3 regions of the Rhizobium sp. FG96 genome follow, and region 3 is predicted to be linked to each of the others. Evidence: predicted binding sites of a transcription regulator. Region 3 holds the regulator's gene; each other region holds the start of a gene.

What was found. The regulator PhoB, encoded in region 3, activates phosphate uptake and scavenging genes when phosphate is short. The targets are predictions, from matches to a motif close to TGTCATNNANCTGTCAT.
Region 1: the regulator PhoB is predicted to act here: its motif matches at 2,768-2,784, upstream of ACODR6_RS09500 (DUF2794 domain-containing protein).
Region 2: the regulator PhoB is predicted to act here: its motif matches at 3,728-3,744, upstream of phnF (phosphonate metabolism transcriptional regulator PhnF).

Annotation. Positions count from the first base shown of each region.
Region 1 covers NZ_JBMDIL010000004.1:205,971-213,735, forward strand. Annotated here, with positions in the region: gene ACODR6_RS09480 (ABC transporter permease) at 1-236, shown strand, start outside; gene ACODR6_RS09485 (Bax inhibitor-1/YccA family protein) at 418-1,146, shown strand; gene ACODR6_RS09490 (hypothetical protein) at 1,308-1,544, opposite strand; gene ACODR6_RS09495 (GNAT family N-acetyltransferase) at 1,782-2,339, shown strand; gene ACODR6_RS09500 (DUF2794 domain-containing protein) at 2,344-2,745, opposite strand; gene ACODR6_RS09505 (DUF1223 domain-containing protein) at 3,024-3,764, opposite strand; gene acnA (aconitate hydratase AcnA) at 3,982-6,672, opposite strand; gene ccmA (heme ABC exporter ATP-binding protein CcmA) at 6,934-7,581, shown strand; gene ccmB (heme exporter protein CcmB) at 7,739-7,765, shown strand, end outside.
Region 2 covers NZ_JBMDIL010000006.1:70,882-78,646, forward strand. Annotated here, with positions in the region: gene phnK (phosphonate C-P lyase system protein PhnK) at 1-603, opposite strand, end outside; gene ACODR6_RS13345 (alpha-D-ribose 1-methylphosphonate 5-phosphate C-P-lyase PhnJ) at 600-1,478, opposite strand; gene ACODR6_RS13350 (carbon-phosphorus lyase complex subunit) at 1,475-2,581, opposite strand; gene phnH (phosphonate C-P lyase system protein PhnH) at 2,585-3,193, opposite strand; gene phnG (phosphonate C-P lyase system protein PhnG) at 3,193-3,657, opposite strand; gene phnF (phosphonate metabolism transcriptional regulator PhnF) at 3,758-4,495, shown strand; gene ACODR6_RS13370 (2,3-bisphosphoglycerate-dependent phosphoglycerate mutase) at 4,543-5,178, opposite strand; gene dapB (4-hydroxy-tetrahydrodipicolinate reductase) at 5,200-6,024, opposite strand; gene ACODR6_RS13380 (ABC transporter ATP-binding protein) at 6,043-7,765, opposite strand, start outside.
Region 3 covers NZ_JBMDIL010000006.1:387,184-394,948, forward strand. Annotated here, with positions in the region: gene pstA (phosphate ABC transporter permease PstA) at 1-96, shown strand, start outside; gene pstB (phosphate ABC transporter ATP-binding protein PstB) at 111-926, shown strand; gene phoU (phosphate signaling complex protein PhoU) at 971-1,684, shown strand; gene phoB (phosphate regulon transcriptional regulator PhoB) at 1,718-2,401, shown strand; gene ACODR6_RS14990 (GcrA family cell cycle regulator) at 2,486-3,019, opposite strand; gene ACODR6_RS14995 (aspartate aminotransferase family protein) at 3,446-4,645, shown strand; gene argF (ornithine carbamoyltransferase) at 4,685-5,602, shown strand; gene ACODR6_RS15005 (Hsp33 family molecular chaperone) at 5,697-6,689, shown strand; gene apaG (Co2+/Mg2+ efflux protein ApaG) at 6,693-7,085, opposite strand; gene ACODR6_RS15015 (O-succinylhomoserine sulfhydrylase) at 7,298-7,765, opposite strand, start outside.

The DNA.
Region 1 (7,765 bases), on a different contig from region 3:
CCTTCAGCTACGAATATCTCATCCTCGGTGTCGCCACCGCGATCTTCGCGCTGCTTGCCGGCGGAACGGCCGCCTGGTTCGTCGTCAGCCGTATCATGAAGCTGCCCTCGGCCTTCCTGCCAGATGTCGCCGGACTGACGCTGGTGACGGCACTTGTGCTGACCGTTGGTATCGGCCTGATCGGCACATGGCGCATTCTCGGCCAGAAGGCAGCACCCGTTCTGCGCGAGCTCTAGAATGATCGTTTGACGAAATAGCTTCACCTTACGGCGATTTAACCCCGCCGCTGGTTGCAAGGGCCTTGTTTGCTAGGGGCGAAAGCCTCATATTGTCTGCAGGCATGCTGGAGCTCCGCAGCGGCGCCCGGGTCGTAAAGCCCGACACCGTATTCACATCGGAGCTTGTATAGAGGAAACAATGGCTGACCTTCGTAACTACCAAAGCCGGGCACAGACTGGCGAGATGATCGACCAGGGGCTGCGCTCCTATATGCTCAAGGTCTACAACCTGATGGCGCTGGGTCTGGCGATCACGGGTGTTGCGGCCTATCTCGGCTTCAATTTGGCGGTCCAGGACAATCAGCTGACGCAGTTCGGCGTACTGCTTTTCCAGTCGCCGCTTCGCTGGGTCGTGATCCTTGCTCCGTTGGCTGCGGTCTTCTTCCTGAGCTTCCGGATCAACCGCATGAGCGTTGCCGCCGCGCAGACGACCTTCTGGGTCTATGCCGCGCTGGTCGGCCTGTCGCTCTCGTCGATCTTCCTGGTCTACACGCAGTCGAGCATCACGCAGACCTTCTTCGTGACCGCCGCTTCGTTTGGCGCCCTGTCGCTCTACGGCTACACGACCAAGCGTGATCTCTCGGCCATGGGCTCGTTCCTGATCATGGGTCTCTTCGGCCTGATCATCGCGTCGATCGTGAACATCTTCCTGGGCTCGTCTGCCCTGCAGTTCGCGATCTCCGTGATCGGCGTCCTGATCTTCGCAGGCCTCACGGCCTACGATACCCAGCGCATCAAGGAACTGTACTATGAAGCAGACGGTGCTGAGGTCATGGGCCGCAAGGCGATCATGGGCGCTCTGACGCTCTACCTCGACTTCATCAACCTGTTCATGTTCCTTCTGCAGTTCATGGGTAACCGCAAATAAGACGGAACGGGTGACAGCGGGGCGACCTGAACGCCACCCTGGCTGGATCAGAGACAACCGAACCGCCTGCAACAGAGAATGTTGCGGGCGGTTTTATTTTGCGAAGTGTGGATGCTGCACTTAGCTCTGCGCGGCCAGCATGTGACAGTCGGCTTTGCGTCTCAGAGCTTGCGCGCTGCCAGGCGCCGCCGGTCGAGCGCAACATGATCGGAGCCGCGCTTCGTCAGGCGGAATTGCCGCTTCTGGAACTCGCCGCGAATCTCGATGAAGCCCTGCTCCTCGGCCTCGTTCAAGGTCTTCAGGCTGGTGCCGGCAGGGGGAGACTGCCAGTCGATGCCGTCAGCGGCGTGCAGCAAAACCAGGATCTTGATAATGGTATTTCTCCAAAGTTGACGCATGCGGCCGGTGTGCCGCCTGGCACAACGGGCCTGTTCCGCGAAAGCCGTTCTCTAGAAGCTGCGGCGGGCTCGGTCAACTCGCCGGCTTGGCCACCATGCAGCTGTCAGCGGCGGAGCGAAGACAATAGCAACAAGCAACAGCGCTCCACCCGGCGATACCTTTATGCTTTTCCTGTTGCCAAATCACGCACCGGATGGTTTTCAGCCTGAACCACACTTCAGGACATCGGCTGCCGAATGACCGTCTATCTCCGCGATATCTCCGCTTCCGACCTTGATGCCATCACCGAGATCTACCGCGAGGCCGTTCTGTCAGGGACCGCCAGCTACGAGATCGTCCCGCCAGAGCGCCAGGAGATGGCCACGCGGCTATCTTCCATAACAGGCCAAGGCTACCCCTATATCGCCGCGGCCGACGAAAACGGTCTGCTGCTTGGCTATGCCTACGCTTCGGCGTTCCGCACGCGCCCAGCCTACAGGTGGATGGTCGAGGATTCGATTTATCTGGCGCCAGAGGCCCGTGGAAAGGGCATCGGCACGGCGCTGTTGTCGGAACTGATATCGCGTTGCACCACCCTCGGCTTCCGGCAGATGGTAGCGGTAATCGGCGGAGCACATCCGGCATCGATCGCACTGCACCGTTCGTTGGGTTTCGAGGAAACCGGTCTGCTCAAGGGCACCGGATACAAGCACGGCCGCTGGCTGGATACGATGCTGATGCAGCGCGCGCTTGGCGAAGGAAAGAACAGCGATCCCGACCCGTCGATCTATCCCGGCACGCTGTTCAAGGGCTGAACGCCTACTTGTCGACGAGCTTCAGAACCTTGTCGAAGACCTTCAGGACCTGCTGCAGCTCGTGGCCACGCTTCAGGATCATGCCGTTGGTATTCACCACGGAATAGGCGCCCTGCTTGTTGGCAAGCTTGGGATCTTTCTCGATGGTGAAGAGGGGCATTTCGCCGGAGCGCTTGAAGACGGAGAACACCGCCTTGTCCTTCATGTGGTCGATTGCGTAGTCTTTCCACTCGCCCTCGCCGACCATGCGGCCGTAAATCCACAGGATTGCATCCAGCTCTCGCCGGTGAAACGTCACCGGCAACGGATCCTTGCTCTGCTTGTATTCTTTAAGATCGACGACGACTGAGGAACTATTGTCGGCGGAACGGTGATCGCCATGCCGCAAATCCGGCTGATCTGTCATCAGTCTCCCTGTGCCTCCGCTTGTGACAGGAGAGTGACAGTTTGCCCGAGCCGCGCCAAATTGCAAGTGCGGCCAGTCATCACATTAATCATATGCTATGCAATCTCCTGAGCGCCGCAATTCAGTCAAAACAGCGCCTCATTTGCAGGGGAAGTTCCGCTCACCGATTTGGCGCCAGCGCGCCAAAGGGCCCGGCTGAGCGTATCGACCTTAACCCCAGCCCCGAATACGATCAGCCGGGCCGCCCCGTTTTCCATCTGCCGCAGCAGATGAAACCCTCAGATATTCTTGCCCGCCATGATGACGGTTGCTCCCAGGATCGCGGCCGGGTCACCATCAGCCGTAGCAGCCTGCAGCAGAATTGCACAGCCCTCGAGGTCGGCCTTCTGCAGCACCGTTGCAGGTAAGGTCAGGCTTGTTGCCTTTCCGTCCCACATGCCCACGGTTTCGATGTCGCTGACGCTGTTGATGTAGGAAATCTTCTGGCCGCTGTTCTCGCCCTTTTCGACGTCGATGGTCTTTTCCTTGTCGAAATAGACCATGACGACGCTGGCCTTGCCCTGCCCGGCACCGATCTTGATCTCCAGCTCGTCGCCACGCATCTGCGCATCGACGGGCACGGAGAGACCCTTGCCCTCGGTGGAGAAGCCATTGATCTTGCCGTTGATCGCCGAGATGTCGGATCCCGCCATATGGTCGCGGCCGTTGACCACCACCTGCGGCGTATAGACGTTGCTGCGGCCGAGCATCCGGGCATAGCCATACTGCCGGTCGGTATTCTGTTTCGAGCTCAGCGTGTCGGTCCAGCCGAGATAGTTCCAGTAATCGACATGATAAGCAAGCGCGATGACATCGCCCTGGCCGACGATCTTGCGAAACGCCGCATCAGCCGGCGGACAGGAGCCGCAGCCCTGGGAGGTGAAGAGTTCGACGACGCCCTTCGGCTTGCCGTCTTCGGCATGAAGCGGTGCCGCGAGCACCAGACCGGCAATCATCGAAATCAAAAAACGCGGCGACATTGCAACCTCTTTTCCAGAACATGCGGCGGACCGATACCGCAGGCCCCGATTACGACCGTAGAGATAATCCTTCCGGCTCAAAACGGGAAGTAACGAACGGGTGAGACAGGCCCACCCGCCATCGCAGCCGGAACACATCGCCGTGAGCCTCGTCCCGCAAAGAAAAACCGCCGGAGATTGCTCTCCGGCGGCGATTATCATGCGCTTGTCTTAAGAATTAAGCAGCGAGATCACGCAGAACCGTCTGCAGGATGCCGCCGTTGTTGAGGTAGATGACCTCATCCAGCGTGTCGACGCGCGACAGAAGCGGAACTTCCTTCACGGTGCCGTCGCCGTAGGTGATCTTGGCAATCTTCTTCTCACGCGGCTTGATGTTCTCGAGACCTTCGATGGTGACGATTTCGTCGCCCTTCAGGCCGAGGCTCTGCCAGGTCGTGCCCTCTTCGAAGACGAAGGGGATGACGCCCATGCCGACCAGGTTCGAGCGGTGGATACGCTCGAAGCTCTGCGCGACGACAGCCTTGACGCCGAGCAGGTTGGTGCCCTTTGCAGCCCAGTCACGCGAAGAGCCGTTGCCGTATTCGACACCGGCGAAGATGACCAGCGGAACGCCCTCGGCCTTATACTGCATGGCCGCGTCGTAGATCGATTCCTCTTCCTTCGACGGATAGTGGATCGTGAAGCCGCCTTCCTTGCCGTTCGCACCCAGCATGTGGTTGCGGATACGGATGTTGGCGAAGGTGCCGCGCATCATGACTTCATGGTTGCCGCGGCGCGTGCCGTACTGGTTGAAGTCGGCAACGCCGACGCCGTGACCGGTGAGATATGCACCAGCCGGCGAAGCCGCCTTGATCGAACCGGCCGGGGAAATGTGGTCGGTGGTGATCTTGTCGCCGAAGAGACCGAGGACGCGAGCACCCTTGATATCGGAAATGCCGCTACCGGTCTTGCCCATGCCGACGAAGTAAGGCGGGTTCTGGACGTAGGTCGACTGGTCGTCCCAGGCGTAGGTCTGGCCCGGAGGAACCTGAACGGCCTGCCAGTTTTCATCGCCCTTGAAGACGTCGGCATACTTGGACTCATAGAGTTCGCGCGTGACGTACTTCTGGATGAATTCCTGCACTTCGTGCGAGGTCGGCCAGATGTCCTTGAGGTAGACAGGGTTGCCGTTCTGGTCTTCGCCGATCGGCTCCTTGGTCAGGTCCTTCTGGACCGTACCGGCAAGCGCGTAGGCGACGACGAGCGGCGGGGAGGCGAGGTAATTCGCCTGAACGTCTGGCGAGATGCGGCCTTCGAAGTTACGGTTGCCCGAGAGCACGCCCGAAACGATCAGGCCCTTGTCGTTGATCGTCTTCGAGATCGGCGCCGGCAGCGGGCCGGAGTTACCGATGCAGGTCGTGCAGCCGAAGCCGACGAGGTTGAAGCCGAGCTTGTCGAGATCGGCCTGCAGGCCGGACTTGGCCAGATATTCGCCGACGACCTGCGATCCCGGAGCCAGCGAGGTCTTGACCCACGGCTTGGTCTTCAGGCCCTTGGCAACGGCGTTGCGGGCGAGAAGGCCGGCAGCGATCAGAACCGACGGGTTGGACGTGTTGGTGCAGGAGGTGATGGCAGCGATGGCAACGTCGCCATGGCCGAGATCGAAGTCGGTGCCTTCAACCGCATAGCGGTTCGAAAGCTGGCCGGGCTTCTTGTATTCGCCTTCGAGCGAGCCGGCAAAGCCGGACGCGATGTTCTCGAGCGGGATGCGGCCTTCCGGACGCTTCGGGCCGGCCATGGCAGGCACGACGTCGCCGAGGTCGAGTTCGAGCGTATCGGTGAATACGAGGTCGGAACCATCGCCTTCACGCCACATGCCCTGAGCCTTGGAATAGGCTTCGACGAGGGCGATGCGGTCCTTGGTGCGGCCCGACATGTTGAGGTAGTTGACGGTTTCGCCATCGACCGGGAAGAAGCCGCAGGTCGCGCCGTATTCCGGACCCATGTTACCGATGGTGGCGCGGTCGGCGAGCGGCATGTTGTCGAGGCCCGAGCCGAAGAATTCGACGAACTTCGAAACGACGCCCTTCTTGCGCAGCATCTGAACGACCATGAGCACGAGGTCGGTCGCGGTGACGCCTTCCTTGAGCTTCCCGGTGAGCTTGAAGCCGATGACTTCAGGCAGCAGCATGGAAACAGGCTGACCGAGCATCGCAGCTTCGGCTTCGATACCGCCAACGCCCCAGCCGAGAACGCCGAGACCGTTGATCATCGTGGTATGCGAGTCGGTGCCGACGCAGGTATCCGGATAGGCGATCGTCTCGCCGTCCTCTTCCTTCGTCCAGACGGTCTGGCCGAGATATTCGAGATTGACCTGGTGACAGATGCCGGTGCCCGGAGGAACGACGCGGAAGTTCTGGAATGCCTGCTGGCCCCACTTCAGGAAGCGGTAGCGCTCGCCGTTGCGCTGGTATTCCAGCTCGACGTTCTTGGCGAAAGCCTGCGGCGTGCCGAATTCATCGACGATGACGGAGTGGTCGATGACCAAATCGACGGGAACCAGCGGGTTGATCTTCTCGGGGTCGCCACCGAGCGAAACCATCGCATCGCGCATTGCGGCCAGATCGACGACAGCCGGAACGCCGGTGAAGTCCTGCATCAGCACGCGAGCGGGGCGGTATGCGATTTCGTTTTCGACCGAGCCCTTGTTGACGAGCCATTCGGCAACTGCCTGGATGTGCTCCTTCGTAACCGACTGGCCGTCTTCGAAGCGCAGCAGGTTTTCGAGCAGGACCTTCATCGAATAGGGAAGCTTCGATACGCCAGCCAGGCCATTCGCCTCAGCCTTCGGAAGGCTGTAATAGACGTAGTCCTTACCATTGACGGTGAGGGTGGAGCGACAATTGAAGCTGTCAAGAGATTTAGACACGAGATACCCCGTTTCTGATAGCCAACACAGTCGTGCGAACGCCTATGCACTTAATGCACATCAGGATGCGGGTACGGCCATTTCCGCTGTCCGCACGTGGAAAGAATATTCCATGTTCGGCGCAAGGATGAAGTTCACGCCGACCGCTGGCGTGGTTGCGGGTCTTATAGATAATTTCTAAGAAGGGTGCCAGATAGTGCGTGGCCCATTTCGGACATTTTTTGCGACGCAATGACTAAAATCTTAAACAACGGAAATGCCGTGCACCTGACTGCCGAGAAACTCGCTGCGCGCCGGGGCGAAGACCTGATTTTCGAGGACATGTCCTTCCACCTCGAAAGCGGCGAAGCATTGGTTTTGACTGGTAAAAATGGATCGGGAAAGTCCACTTTACTGCGTGTCGTTGCCGGTCTTCTTCGCTCCGAAAAGGGTGCCGTTCGCTTCACTGATTCGCACGGTTCGGACGAGCATCGCGCCAGCGAAGTCAGCCATTATCTCGGCCACCGGAACGCGATGAAAAGCGAGCTCACGGTCGAGGAAAATCTCGCCTTCTGGCAGGACTTCCTGGGCGACGTTCTCGGCGTCTCCGGCATGTCGATCGCCGATGCCGCCGACGCTGTCGGCCTCTCCGGCATTACCCACCTCCCCTTCGGCTATCTCTCTGCCGGCCAGCAACGCCGCTTCGCCTTCGCCAAGCTGCTCGTCGCCTACCGCCCGATCTGGATCCTCGACGAGCCGACGGCGGCGCTTGATGCCAGCGCCGACAGGCTGTTTGCGGAGCTGATCGGCGCGCATCAGAGAAAGGGCGGCATCGTGCTGGCGGCGACGCATCAGCCGCTGGGGTTGGAGAATGCGCGGGAATTGCGGATGACGGGATTTGCGGGTGTGGATCAGGGGGTGTGGGGATGAAGTATTCATTTTCCGCTGCATCAAAGGCCCCTCCCCAACGTTTGCGATCCCCCAAGCAGATGTTGGCCATTCTCCACTACGAGGGCAGCGGGCTAAATCCCTCCCCCCTGTGGGGAGGGGTTGGGGAGGGGTTTTCATTCATAGAGGGCCAAACCCCATGAAAGCCCTCTTCCTCCGAGACCTC
Region 2 (7,765 bases), 320 kb from region 3:
AAGATCGTTGACGAGGCCGCGGACGAGATCGAGCAGGCGGGCCTGAACCGAGACGTCGAGACCGCCGGTCGGCTCGTCCATGAAGACGAGGCGGGGGCCGGTCACCAGGTTGCGGGCGATCTGCAGGCGCTGGCGCATGCCGCCGGAAAAGGCGCGGGGCTGGTCGTCGATGCGTTCGGCATTGATTTCGACGCGCTCCAGCCAGTCGATGGCCGTCGAGCGGATCTTGCCATAATGCCGGTCACCGATCGCCATCAGCCGCTCGCCGACATTGGCGCCGGCCGAAACCGTCATGCGCAGGCCATCGGCCGGGTTCTGGTGCACGAAGCCCCAGTCGGTGCGCATCAGGAAGCGGCGCTCCGCCTCGTTCATGCGATAGAGGTCGCGGTAGCTGCCGTCGCGCATGTGATACTCGACACTGCCGGTGGTCGGCATCAGGCGCGTCGAAATGCAGTTGAGCAGCGTCGTCTTGCCGGAGCCGGACTCGCCGACGATCGCCAGGACTTCACCCGGCCAGAGCTCGAAGGAGACATTCCGGCAGCCGATACGGTTGCCGTAGAATTTCGAGACGTCGTTGACTTTGAGAAGCGGTGTTTCGGTCATTCCGCAGCCTCCTTGGGCGCAAGCATTTCGCCGGCATGGCCGTGCTCGCGGCGGTCTTCGCAATGGTCGGTGTCGGAGCAGACGAACATGCGCCCGCCCTTGTCGTCGAGGATGACTTCGTCGAGGTAGACTTCTTCGGCGCCGCAGAGCGCGCAGGGCTTGCCGAAGCGCTGGATCTCGAAGGGATAGTCCTCGAAGTCGAGGCTGACGACTTCCGTATAGGGCGGCACCGCATAGATGCGCTTTTCGCGCCCGGCGCCGAAGAGCTGCAGGGCATCCGACATGTGCATTTTCGGATTGTCGAACTTCGGGGTCGGCGACGGGTCCATCACATAACGGCCCGCAACCTTCACCGGATAGGCATAGGTCTTGGAGATTCGGCCGTTATGGGCGATGTCCTCGTAGAGCTTCACATGCATGAGGCCGTATTCCTCAAGCGCATGCATCTTGCGGGTCTCGGTCTCGCGCGGTTCGAGGAAGCGCAGCGGCTCCGGGATCGGCACCTGGTAGACCAGCACCTGGTTGATGCCGAGCTTTTCCTCGGGAATGCGGTGACGCGTCTGGATGATCGTCGCGTCCTTGGTATGCGTGGTCACCGCGACATTGGCGACCTTCTGGAAGAAGGCGCGGATCGAGACGGCATTGGTCGTGTCGTCGGCACCCTGGTCGATGACCTTCAGCACGTCATCGGGACCGATGATCGAGGCCGTCACCTGAACGCCGCCGGTGCCCCAGCCGTAAGGCATCGGCATTTCGCGGCTGGCGAAGGGCACCTGATAGCCGGGAATGGCGATCGCTTTCAGGATCGCCCGGCGGATCATCCGCTTCGTCTGCTCATCGAGATAGGCGAAATTGTAGCTGGCAAGATCGGTCATTCTGCTGCTTCCTTCATTGCTTCGCTATTGTTGCGGCTTGCCTCGAAGTCGCGGCGCATGCGGCGCACGAGATCGAGTTCGGCCTGGAAGTCGACGTAATGCGGCAGTTTCAGATGCTCGACGAAGCCGGTCGACTGGACATTGTCGGCATGCGAGATGACGAATTCCTCGTCCTGCGCCGGTGCCGTCACATCCTCGCCGAGTTCGCCGGCGCGCAGCGCGCGGTCGACGAGCGACATCGACATTGCCTTGCGCTCGCTCTGGCCGAAAACCAGGCCGTAGCCGCGGGTAAACTGCGGCGGAGCCTTGGCCGATCCCTTGAACTGGTTGACCATCTGGCATTCGGTGACCTGGATCGTGCCGAGAGAAACGGCAAAGCCGAGTTCAGGCACGTCGAATTCCACCTCGACTTCGCCGATGCGGATTTCGCCGGTGAAGGGGTGGTTGCGGCCGTAGCCGCGCTGCGTCGAGTAGCCGAGCGCCAGAAGGAAGCCTTCGTCGCCTCGGGCGAGCGCCTGCAGGCGCAGATCCCGGCTCATCGGGAATTCCATCGGCTCGCGCGTCAGGTCGCCGATCTCGTGATCTTCGGGCATCGAACCATCGTCTTCGATCAGGCCTTCCTGGCCGAGGATTTCGGAGACGCGGATGACGCGGCCGGTTTCGGCCTGACGCTGAGCTGGCTCTTCAACCTCTTCGTCCGTCAGCAGCGACGGGTCGAGCAGACGATGCGTATAGTCAAAGGTCGGGCCGAGCAGCTGGCCGCCCGGAAGGTCCTTGTAGGTCGCCGAGATACGGCGCTCGATCGTCATGCGGCTCGTATCGAGCGGCTTAGAGTAACCGAAGCGCGGCAGCGTCGTGCGGTAGGCACGCAGCAGGAAGATCGCCTCGATCATGTCGCCGCGCGACTGGCGTACGGCAAGCGCGGCAAGGGTCCGGTCGTAGAGCGATGCCTCCGCCATGACGCGGTCGACGGCAAGCGCCAGCTGCGCGACGATCTGCTCGATGCCGATTGCCGGAAGCGAGCGGTCACCGCGGCGGCGGTCGGCGAGCAGGCGATGAGCATTGGCGATGGCGGCCTCGCCACCTTTGACAGCAACATACATGGTTCACATCTCCGTTGCAGTGATCTTGGTGGTGCGCGGCAGGCAGAGGAAACTGCTGCCTGCGGCCAGCACGATGTCGACACCGCGCGGGAACAAGGCGCGGTTCTCGTTCCAGAGGCGGATGAAGGTCTCCGGCAGTCCCACCGGTGCGATTTCCGTCACGGTCTTGATACCCGGTCCCATCAGCGCCAGCGCCTTGCCGCCGTCGAGCGCAGCAATCTCGATGACAACCGTCGTCGAACGGTCGGGATATTCCTGCGTGCCCGGGGCGAAGAGGCCAAAAGTGGAGAGCGCCATGCCGCTGTCGACGAAGGCGAAGCGCGCCTCGGCCTTTTCGGTGGTGACGGTCGCGCCCGTGTGGAAGCTCAGCCAGCCCGGTACGGCAGATTTGTTCAGCGCAGGCGAAAGCCAGACCGGCGTGTCATGATCGCAGAGCGTCAGCGCGATGGCGCCGGCCGCGGCACCCATCGGCGCAGGCGGGGCAGCATCGGGCGACAGCGTCTGGATCGAGCCTGGGCGGGCCATGGCATCCATCATCGCCTTGAAGACGCTCTGGGCCTGGAAGACCGGCTCGGCAAAGCCACCGGTCAAAGTATCGTTCCTGAGTTCCATCAATCGTCTCCGCGAACCATGGTGAAGAAGTCGACGCGTGTTGCGGCCGTCTCGTCGGCCTTCTGCTGCGTCGCGGTGGCGATGCGCTGGGCGATCGGCTGAAGCAGTCTGTCCTCGACGAACGCCTTGGTTGCCTCGTCCTGCCAGAGAGCGTCGAAGATCGCGCAAAGCCGCGCCTTCTTGCGATCGGTGCCCAGCGACTGACCATGGCCGACCGTGCCGCTGGCGAGCCGGATCGTGGCGCGGGTGACCGTCACTTCGCCGAGATTGAAGGCCGAGCCGCCACCGCCGATGCGGCCGCGGACCATTACCAGTCCGGTTTCCGGGCCACGCACGGCCTGAACCTCGGGCTTGTTTGCAAGCGCCTCCCAGGCGTCATTCAGTTCGGCAAGCTCGGAGCGGGCGAGAAGATCGGCCACCCTCTTCCTGCCGTCGGCTGCCTCGATTTTCTCTGCTGGTTTCATCGCCACATCCTTCGAAATGTCTATTGATATAGACAACCATACAAGATATAGCTACGCTTAAATCGGGGACATGACAAGCGTGTGACATGGCAGGGGTGAAATGGCTGGGCTGAAGCAGGTACAGAGGCAGACGGGGGTGGCGCTATGGCGCCAGATAGCGGATCGCATCCGCGAGGCAATTACCCGCGGCGCTTATGATGAAACGGGCATGGTGCCGCCGGAAACGGCGCTCGCCGAACAGTTCGGCGTCAACCGGCATACGGTTCGAAGCGCCCTTGCGGCGCTGGCTCAGGAAGGCATCGTCCGCGCCGTGCAGGGCCGCGGTACGCTGATCGAGCGCCGGGAGCGGTTGAACTTCCCAATCAGTAGGCGCACGCGCTTCACCACAGGCATCAGTGGCCAGGCCAGGGAAACACGCGGCTTCCTGCTGGCGGCTGCCACGGAACCTGCAGACGCGGAGGTCGCCCGCTGGCTGAAGATGCGCGCCGGCGATGCGGTCATCAGGCTGGAAACGACGCGGGAGGCTGACAAGCGCCCGGTCTCACGGGCAACGAGCTGGTTTCCGGCTGCACGCTTTGGCGATATCGCCGAAACCTACCGCAAGACGGAATCGATTACCAAGGCCTTCGCACTGCTCGGCTTGCAGGACTATGTCCGCGCAACGACCGAGATCACCGCCGCGCATGCCGATGCCGGAGACATCGCCGATCTGGAGCTGACGCCCGGTGCGATCCTGCTGATCACCAAGGCGATGAACACCGATCTCGACGGCGTTCCCGTGCAATATTCCATCACCCGCTTCGCCGCAGACCGGGTGCAATTCACCATCGAGAACTGAAAAAAGCCGGGCACTTGGTCCGGCTTTCTGATTGATGCGAATCCGGCTCAGTGAGCGGCGGACATGTCGCCGAGCACTTCCTTGGAAGCGACGGTGGAATCGGCCTTCAGCTTGTAGACCATCGGAACGCCGGTCGCGAGGTTGAGGTCGAGAACCTGCTCGCGGGTCAGGCGGTCGAGCACCATGACCAGCGAACGCAGCGAGTTGCCGTGAGCCGCGACGAGAACCTTCTCGCCACGCAGAACGCGCGGCAGGATTTCCGTCAGGTAGTAGGGCCAGACGCGGGCGCCGGTATCACGCAGGCTTTCGCCGCCCGGAGGCGGGACGTCGTAGGAGCGGCGCCAGATATGGACCTGCTCTTCGCCCCACTTGGCGCGGGCGTCATCCTTGTTGAGACCGGAGAGATCGCCGTAGTCGCGCTCGTTCAGCGCCTGATCCTTGATCGTCTGCAGGCCCTGCTGGCCGACCTTGTCGAGGATGAGCTTCAGCGTGTGCTGCGCGCGGGTCAGCGCCGAGGTGTAGGCGACATCGAACTTGATGCCATAATCGGCAAGCGCCTGGCCGCCGGCCGTCGCTTCCTGGATGCCGAGTTCGGTCAGATCAGGGTCCTTCCAGCCGGTGAAGAGGTTCTTCAGGTTCCAGTCGCTCTGGCCATGCCGAACGAGAACGAGTGTGCCGCTCATAAAAGTCTGCCTCCGTGGGGATTATTGTGAAGAGAGCCCGAGGACATCGAGCATGGAATAGAAACCTGGCTTCTTGTCGCGCGCCCAGAGCGCTGCCTTAATGGCGCCGCGGCCGAAGATCGAGCGATCAGCGGCGCTATGCGACATCGAAACGATCTCGCCTTCGCCGGCAAAGAGCACCGAATGCTCGCCGATCACCGAGCCGCCGCGAAGCGTCGCAAAGCCGATCGTACCGGCTTCGCGCGCACCGGTATGGCCATCGCGGACCCGGACCGATTGCGTCTTCAGATCGACATCGCGACCCTTGGCAGCGGCCTCGCCGAGCAACAACGCCGTACCCGAGGGCGCATCGACCTTGCGCTTGTGATGCATTTCGAGAACTTCGATATCCCAGTCCTCGGGCGAGAGCGCCCGGGCAGCCTGCTCGATGAAGACGCTGAGAAGATTGACGCCGAGGCTCATATTGCCCGACTTGACGATCCGCGCATGGCGCCCCGCCGCCTGGATCTTGGCATCGTCGGCATCCGAGCATCCCGTCGTGCCGACCACATGGACGATACGCGCTTGTGCTGCCAGTCCGGCAAATTCTACGCTTGCCGTCGGCGAGGTAAAGTCGAGGACACCTTCGGCATGCAGGAAGGCGGCGAGCGGATCGTCGCCGATGATCACGCCATTCGGCCCGAGCCCGGCAAGCTCGCCCGCATCGCGTCCGACGAAGGGCGAGCCCGCGCGTTCGATCGCCGCATGCAGCGTCACGCCATCGATGGAATCGATCAGCCGGATCAGCGTCTGGCCCATGCGCCCTGCTGCCCCAACCACAACCAGTTTCATAGCAGCGTCGCTCATGTCTTCAGTATTCCCGTATCAGATCGTATTCGAGGCCGCCGGCCTCTGGAGATTGTTCAGGCGAGCGTAAAGTCCGTCCTCGAGCTTCGCAAGCGTCTCGTGATTGCCTTCCTCGACGACCCGACCCTGCTGCATCACGACGATCTTGTCGGCGCGAACGACGGTGGAGAGGCGGTGCGCGATGACGACGACGGTGCGGCCCGTCATCGCCTCGTCGAGTGCCTTCTGGACGGCAGCTTCGGATTCCGTATCGAGCGCCGAGGTCGCCTCATCGAGCAGTAGGATCGGCGCGTTGCGCACGAGTGCGCGGGCGATAGACAGGCGCTGACGCTGGCCGCCCGAGAGCGTCACGCCATTCTCGCCGACGGCAGTATCGTAACCGTCGGGCTGTGCCATGATGAAATCATGCGCATAGGCGAGACGGGCCGCTTCCTCGATCTCCGCATCCGTCGCATCTGGACGACCATAGCGGATATTGTCGCGGATCGAGCCTTCGAACAGATAGGGCTGCTGCGAGACATAGGCGAGCTGCTCGCGCAGCGACTGCTTCGTCACATGCGCCACGTCCTGCCCGTCGATGATGATCTCGCCGCTCGTGGGGTCGTAAAAGCGCGGAATGAGATTGATGATCGTCGACTTGCCAGCACCCGACGGGCCGACAAGCGCTGTCGTCTTCCCGCCTTCGGCGACGAAGCTGACACCATTGAGGACGGGTTCCTTGCCATAGGCGAAGGATACATTCCGGAACTCGATCCGTGCCTCCGTTGCCTTCAGCGGCTTGGCATCCGGCAGATCGCGCTGGCGCGGTTCCATGTCGAGCAGTTCGTAGATCATGCGCGCGTTGACGGCCGCACGCTCCATCTGCACCTGCAGCTTGGCCAGGCGGCGCAGCGGGTCGTAAGCGAGCAGCAGTGCGGTGACGAAGGAGAAGAAAGCACCCGGCGGGACGTTGTGATAGATCGACCGGTAAGCCGCATAGGCAAGGACGCCTGCGACCGCCAGACCGGCAAAGCTTTCTGTCATCGGCGCATTGCGTTCGGAGAGGCGCGCGATCTTGTTGGCGCGTTGTTCAGCGATGCTAATTATCTGTTTGATCTTCTTCTGAAGTTCGTTCTCCATAGTGAATGCTTTGACAATCGCGATACCTTGAATCGTTTCCTGCATGGCACCAAATGCACGACTGTTGAGATGAACGGCTTCTCTAGTAACATCGCGCAGTCTTTTCGAAAGATAGCGAAGACCGATTAGCAAAGGCGGAGCCATCACAAAAATGATCAAGCTAAGAATTGGATCCTGATGCACCATAACAGCTACAAGTGAAACAAAGCTCAGGAGATCTCGTGCGGTCGAGGTGATCGTCAGGTTCATGACGTCGCGAATACCACTAATATTTTGGCTGATGCGGGCAGCAATTTGTGCGGAGCGAGTATCACTAAAAAAACCCACCGAAAGCGTCATCAGATGTGAGTACATTCGACGTTGATAGCGGGCTACAATATTGTTGCCGATTTTTGACAGTGCAACTGCCTGTCCGTAACTTGCAATCCCCCTAAGGACGAAGGCGATGAAAACCGAAACACAGATGCTCCAGAGAACGTCTGCTCTCTTGTTGGCGAAAGCTTCGTCAATAATTGATCGCATGATCCAGGCGGTAAACGCTGTAGAAAGTGCAACGACGATAAGACAGGCGATCGCGAATGCATAGCCCATGATGTGGTCACGGCCGTTCTCGGCGATGATG
Region 3 (7,765 bases):
CGTACGTCGGGTGCCATTATCGTCCTCCTCCTGTTCCTGATCGTCATGAACCTCGGAGCCATCCTCTTGCGCCGTCGCTTTGAGCGCCGCTGGTAAACGGAGTAGAAACAATGAACATGTTGACCGAAGCAGCAGTTGAAAAGGCTCTGGACCAGAAAATGAACAGCATTCCCTACAAGATGATCGGCCAGGACGTTTCCGTCTATTACGGCGAAAAGCGCGCCCTCTTCGACGTCAAGCTGAACATCCGCGAAAACACCGTCACGGCGCTCATCGGCCCGTCCGGCTGCGGCAAGTCCACCTTCCTGCGCAGCCTGAACCGCATGAACGACACGATCGACAATTGCCGCGTCACCGGTAAGATCACGCTCGATGGCGACGATATCTACGATCCGGATATCGACGTCGTCGAACTGCGCGCCCGCGTCGGCATGGTGTTCCAGAAGCCGAACCCGTTCCCGAAGTCGATCTATGAGAACGTCGCTTACGGCCCGCGCATCCATGGTCTCGCTAAGACCAAGGCCGACATGGACCAGATCGTCGAGACCAGCCTGCAGCGCGCCGGCCTCTGGAACGAGGTCAAGGACCGCGTTCATGAATCCGGCACCGGCCTCTCCGGCGGTCAGCAGCAGCGCCTCTGCATCGCCCGCGCCGTTGCAGTCTCGCCTGAAGTCATCCTGATGGACGAGCCGTGCTCGGCACTCGATCCGATCGCCACGGCAAAGGTCGAGGAACTGATCCACGAGCTGCGCGAAGCCTACACGATCGTCATCGTCACGCACTCCATGCAGCAGGCCGCCCGCGTTTCGCAGCGCACGGCCATGTTCCACCTCGGCAACCTCGTCGAGGAGAACGACACCGACAAGATGTTCACCAATCCGGACGATCCGCGCACCCAGGATTACATCATGGGCCGCTTCGGCTGATCTTTGGCGTCACGACCCCCGATAGACACTCAAGGACTTTCCCCATGGCATCGACACATATTTTTTCTGCGTATGACGAAGACCTGAAGTTCCTCTCGCGCCGCATTTCCGAAATGGGCGGCCTGGCCGAGCAGATGGTTTCCGACGCTGTCCGCGCCCTCGTCAACGGCGACGCGGCGCTGGCGCAGAAGGTCATCTCCGACGACGTGATCCTCGATCACGCCGAGCGCGAGATCAACGACAAGGCGATCGTCACCATCGCCCGCCGCCAGCCGATGGCGTCGGACCTGCGCGAGATCATGGGTTCGATCCGCATTGCCGCAGACCTCGAGCGCGTCGGCGACCTCGGCAAGAACACCGCAAAGCGCGTCATCGCCGTGCAGAGCACCGGCGTTCCGCGCAAGCTCGCCCGTGGCCTGGAGCATCTCTCCGAGCTCGCGCTCGTCCAGCTGAAGGAGGTGCTCGACGTCTACACGACGCGCGCTGCCGACAAGGCGAAGTCGATCCGCGAGCGCGACGAGGAAATCGACGCGATGTACACGTCGCTGTTCCGCGAGCTCCTGACCTACATGATGGAAGATCCGCGCAACATCACCAGCTGCACGCACCTGCTCTTCTGCGCCAAGAACATCGAGCGCATCGGCGACCACGCCACCAACATTGCTGAAACCATCTACTACATGGCGACCGGCGCTCAGCCGGAAGGCGAGCGTCCGAAGGACGACACCGCCAACACCGTCGGCGCGGTAACGGAATAATCATCCGGACCGGGCCTCAGGAGACAGAATAGAATGATCCCGAGAGTTGCAGTCGTTGAAGACGAAGAAGCACTGAGCGTGCTTCTTCGCTACAATCTCGAAGCCGAAGGTTTCGAAGTCGATACCATCCTGCGCGGCGACGAGGCGGAAATCCGCCTTCAGGAGCGCACGCCGGACCTTCTTATCCTCGATTGGATGCTGCCTGGCGTATCAGGCATCGAGCTCTGCCGCCGGCTGCGCATGCGCCCGGAGACCGAGCGTCTGCCGATCATCATGCTGACGGCGCGCGGCGAGGAAAGCGAGCGCGTTCGCGGCCTGTCGACCGGCGCGGACGACTATGTCGTGAAGCCGTTCTCGACGCCCGAGCTCGTTGCCCGCGTCAAGGCGATGCTGCGCCGCGCCAAGCCGGAAGTTCTCTCGACCGTGCTGAAGTGCGGCGATATCGAACTCGACCGCGAAACGCACCGCGTTCACCGCAAGACCCGCGAAGTCCGTCTCGGACCGACCGAGTTCCGCCTCCTGGAGTTCCTTATGTCGTCGCCGGGCCGCGTCTTCTCGCGCTCGCAACTGCTCGACGGCGTCTGGGGTCACGACATCTATGTCGACGAGCGTACCGTCGACGTCCATGTCGGTCGCCTGCGCAAGGCGCTCAACTTCTCGAACATGCAGGATGTCATCCGCACCGTCCGCGGTGCCGGTTATTCCATGGAAGCCTGAGTGATCAAGGAGGCTACGGCCTCCTGACATGCAGATACAAAAAAACGGGCCGAAAGGCCCGTTTTTCGTTTGTCTTTACCCGGCTCAGTTTGCCCGGGCTGCGGCCCTGCGGCGATCATTGACCGGCTGGTAAGCCAGGCGCTGGTGATAGGTGCAGTAGGGCGAAGAATCCGGGCTTTCGCAGCCGCAGAAATGGAAATCGTCCTTCAGCGGATCGCCGACCGGCCACTTGCAGGTGCGCTCGGTCAGTTCCGTCAGGCCGAGACGGCGGGAGATCGGCACGACAACGTTGGAAGCCGGACGATATTCCATCTCCTCCATGACGTCGATTTCGATCTCTTCCTTCAGCATCGTTGCGCCCTGCGGGCGGGCAACGGTGCGGGTCGTCATGCGCGATGCGTAGTTCGGAGCGCGCGGTGCCGAAGTCGTGCGCTTCGGAGCCCGTGCCGCCGTCGCATTGCCGCCGGCCTTGGCACGGCCCGGCAGTGCCAGACGGTGAACCTTGCCGATAACGGCATTCCGGCTTACGCCTCCAAGTTGCGCCGCGATCTGGCTCGCGCTCAACCCTTCGGACCACAGTTTCTTGAGTTTCTCGACCCGCTCGTCTGTCCAGTTCATGCCCTGTGTCTCCGCCGTTTAAGCGTTGTGAAGGCAGAATCCTTCACCGTTTGCCCCGGATGAATCCGACACAAGAAACGCTTGACTAATTTTGGTGACTAGTTCCGCCGCATGCAGTCTAGTAATTGAGTTTTAACCTAGTGTGAGGCTGACTCCGTGACAAGAGTCGCGGGAATCCGGATGAATCGAATTTCAAGTTTTCCCCAACTTGCTTCCCCACAGAGTCATTTCTGCAACATTAGCTGTTGATGAAACGCGACATCGCTTGAGCGTCACCCAGAAGCCACGAAAGCCGTAGTTTTGTTGACATTGCAGTGCGAAAAGTAAATAGTGCACAGCGCCGCCGAGAGGCGGCATTTTTAATTTTTCGGACCTGGTTTTTTAGCCGGAGTCCGGTTGCCCATAACGCTGACAGGAGACCGCGCCATGGCTGAAGCCGCGCCGCTATATGATACCTATTCTCGTGCCCCTCTGCGGTTCGAGCGAGGTGAGGGCGTCTGGCTGATTACCGAGACCGGCGAGCGATATCTGGATTTTGGCGCGGGCGTTGCCGTGACCGCTGTCGGCCACAGCCATCCGCATGTTGTCGATGCCCTGAAGGCGCAGGCCGAGAAGGTCTGGCACCTCTCCAACATCTACGAGATCCCAGGCCAGGAAAAGCTCGCGACGAGGCTGACGGAAGCGACTTTCGCCGACAAGGTGTTCTTCACCAACTCGGGTGCGGAAGCCCTGGAATGCGCGATCAAGACCGCGCGCCGCTACCAGTATTCGAAGGGCCATCCGGAGCGCTTCCATATCATCACCTTCGAAGGCGCCTTCCATGGCCGTACGCTGGCGACGATCGCCGCCGGCGGCCAGGAGAAGTATCTCGAAGGCTTCGGTCCGAAGACCCCCGGTTTCGACCAGGTGCCTTTCGGCGATGTCGAAGCCGTCCGCGCGGCGATCACCGACGCAACGGCAGGCATTCTGATCGAGCCCGTACAGGGTGAGGGTGGTATCCGCCCGGCGACCGTCGAGTTCATGAAGGCGCTGCGCCAGCTCTGCGATGAGCATGGCCTGCTGCTGATCCTCGACGAAGTGCAGACCGGCGTTGGCCGTACCGGCAAGTTCTTCGCTTATGAATGGTCCGGCGTTAGCCCCGACATCATGGCTGTTGCCAAGGGCATCGGCGGCGGTTTCCCGCTCGGCGCCTGCCTTGCGACGGCTGAGGCGGCCTCCGGCATGAAGGCCGGCACGCACGGCTCGACCTATGGCGGCAATCCGCTTGCCATGGCCGTTGGCAGTGCCGTTCTCGATATCGTGCTCGCCGATGGCTTCCTGCAGCACGTCCGCGACGTGTCGCTGGTCTTCCGCCAGGGCCTGGCGTCGCTGAAGGATCGCTATCCTGACGTGATCGAGGATATCCGCGGCGAAGGCCTGCTGCTCGGCATCAAGGCCGCCGTTCCCTCGAGCGAACTCCTGGCTGCGATCCGCGGCGCGCATCTGCTGGGTGTCCCGGCGGGCGATAACGTCATCCGTCTCCTGCCGCCTCTGGTGGTGACTGCGGAAGAAGCCCGCGAAGGCCTCGTACGCATCGAGCAGGCCGCTGAGAGCATTCGCGCAGCCAAGGCCAAGAAGACGGCTTGAACGGATAGATGCCTTACGAGGCAAACAGGTAAGGACGACATGGCTTCCCCCAAACACTTCCTCGATCTCTCGGCGGTCAGCTCCGCCGATCTGCGCGTCATCATGAATGATGCGATCTCGCGCAAGCAGGCTTTCAAGGCAGGCGCCGGCGACAAGCCGCTCGCCGGCAAGATGCTGGCGATGATCTTCGAAAAGCCGTCCACACGTACCCGCGTCTCCTTCGATGTCGGCATGCGCCAGCTCGGCGGCGAGACACTGTTCCTCTCGGGCACCGAAATGCAGCTCGGCCGCGCCGAGACGATCGGCGACACCGCGAAGGTCCTGTCGCGCTATGTCGATGCGATCATGATCCGCACCACCGAGCACCACCGCATGCTCGAGCTTGCCGAGCATGCTACCGTGCCGGTCATCAACGCGCTGACCGACGATACGCATCCGTGCCAGATCATGGCCGATATCATGACCTTCGAAGAGCATCGCGGCCCGATCAAGGGCAAGACGATCGCCTGGACGGGTGACGGCAACAATGTGCTGCATTCGCTGGTCGAAGGCGCTGCCCGTTTCGGCTATCGCATGAACATGGCCGTACCCCTTGGTTCCGAGCCGAAGGATCACTATCTGAACTGGGCCCGCAATGAGGGCGCCGAAATCCTGCTCAGCCATGATGCCGACCGTGCGGTCGAAGGCGCCGATTGCGTGGTAACCGATACCTGGGTCTCCATGAATCAGGAACATCGGGCTCGCGGTCACAACGTCTTCCAGCCCTATCAGGTCAATCAGGCTTTGATGGCAAAGGCCGGCAAGGATGCATTGTTCATGCATTGCCTGCCCGCCCATCGTGGTGAGGAAGTCACGGACGAAGTGATCGATGGCCCGCAATCCGTGGTCTTCGATGAAGCGGAAAACCGTCTTCATGCGCAGAAGTCGATTCTTGCATGGTGCCTGGGCGCGATCTGAACCATACTGGACGCCACATCCGGCCTGACGGCCTCGTGGCCGCGCGAGCGGAGAGACGCCTTGGTCTGCCGCTCTGAATACTAGGAGTAAGACCATGGCAGAAGCTGCAGCCGCTCTTGGCGAGTTCGATTTCGCCGGTGATGATCATGTTGTCCCGTTTCAGGTTGAAGGTCTGGATGTGCGCGGCCGCGCCGTCCAGCTCGGCCCGATGCTGGACGCCATCCTGGAGCGCCACCACTATCCCGCACCCGTTGCCCGCCTTCTCGCCGAAGTGATCGTGCTGACGGTGCTGCTCGGCACGTCGCTGAAATTCGACGGCAAGTTCACCGTCCAGACGAAGGGCGATGGCCCGGTCGATCTACTCGTCGCCGATTTCTCGACGCCTGAGAATGTGCGCGCCTATGCGCGCTTCGATCAGGCGCTGCTCGACGAAGCGATCGCCGCCGGCCAGACCGAGCCCGAACAGCTGCTCGGCAGGGGCGTGCTCGCCTTCACGATCGACCAGGGCAAGTTCAGCCAGCCCTATCAGGGCATCGTCGCGCTCGACGGCGCCTCGCTGGAAGAGATTGCCGGCACCTATTTTCGTCAGTCCGAGCAGATCCCGACGCGGGTTCGTCTCGCTGCGGCCGAACTGCTCGACCGTGACGACAGCGGCAAGCCGCGCCATCGCTGGCGGGCAGGCGGCCTCGTCGCCCAGTTCCTGCCGGAAGCGCCTGAGCGCATGCGCCAGCAGGATCTGCACGGTGGCGATGGCGACGAGAGCGGCCAGCCGCTGAAGGAAGACGATTCCTGGACTGAGGCACGCACGATGGTGGAAACCATCGATGCCGACGAGCTGACCGACCCGCAGGTCGGAACCGAGCGTCTGCTCTTCCGCCTCTTCCACGAGCGCGGCGTGCGCGTCTATGACGCCAAGGAGGTCTTCGACCGCTGCAGCTGTTCGCGCGACAAGATCAAGGGCGTGCTGAAGGGCTTCTCGGCAGACGAGATCAAAGCGAGCCAGGAGAATGGCGAAATCGCGGTCACCTGCGAGTTCTGCTCGACGACCTACCGCTTCGAACCGGCCGAACTGCAGCCGGCCGAGTGACGGTCAGTTCAGCACTCTGAGCAGGCCGGGTGAATCCAGGGAGAAGGCGGGTATCTCGACATCGAAGAGCTCGCCTTCATCCGTCTCCATCTGGTAATGGCCGAACATCAGCCCCGATGGCGTATCGAGCGGGCATCCCGATGAGTATTCATAGGTATCGCCGGGCTCCAGCCGTGGCTGTTCGCCAACCACGCCCGGCCCCGTCACTTCGTCAACCACGCCGTTCTGATCCGTTATGTTCCAGTAACGGTTGACGAGTTTTACAGAGAGCTCGGAATTGTTGCTGATGACGATGCGATATCCCCAGACATAGCGGTCATCGTCCGGATCGGATTGCTCCTCCAGATAAAACGGCTCGACAACAACTTCTATATCGCGTGTGAGGGCCCGGTACATGCCTTACACCTTAGTCGGGATATCTTACTCGTATCTTATACGGCATTGGCTCCGTCAAGAAATGCCGCTGCATCATCAGTCAAATACAGACGATTGCACGCCGTTTTGATTGTTAATCCTAACATTCAAAGTTAATGACTCTAATAAGGTAGAGCTGGCTTGTCCCTTAGGTGGGGCAGGCCGCCGCACCGGCAAGTCCGGCGGCTCTTTGCTTAGGCGGGGATTTTCGACAGGGCCTGCGCGAAATCTTCCAGCAGGTCGTCCGTGTCTTCGATGCCAGCCGACAGGCGAACGGTGCCTGCCGAAATGCCGAGTTCGGCGCGCGCCTCGTCCGACAGGTTCTTGTGCGTCGTCGTTGCCGGATGGGTGATCAGGCTGCGGGTATCGCCGAGATTGTTGGAGATCGTCACGACGTCGAGCGCGTTCTGCAGCTTGAAGGCGGCTTCCTTGCCGCCCTTCAGCTCGAAGCAGACCAGCGTCGAGCCACCGGTCATCTGCTTGGCGATGATATCGGCCTGCGGATGGTCCTTGCGGCCCGGATAGATGACGCGGGCAACCTGCTTCTGCTCCGCCAGGAAGTCGGCGATCTTCGAGGCGTTCTTCGTCTGCTGGGCGACGCGCAGCGGCAGGGTCTCGATGCCCTTCAGCAGCGTCCAGGCATTGAACGGCGACATTGCCGG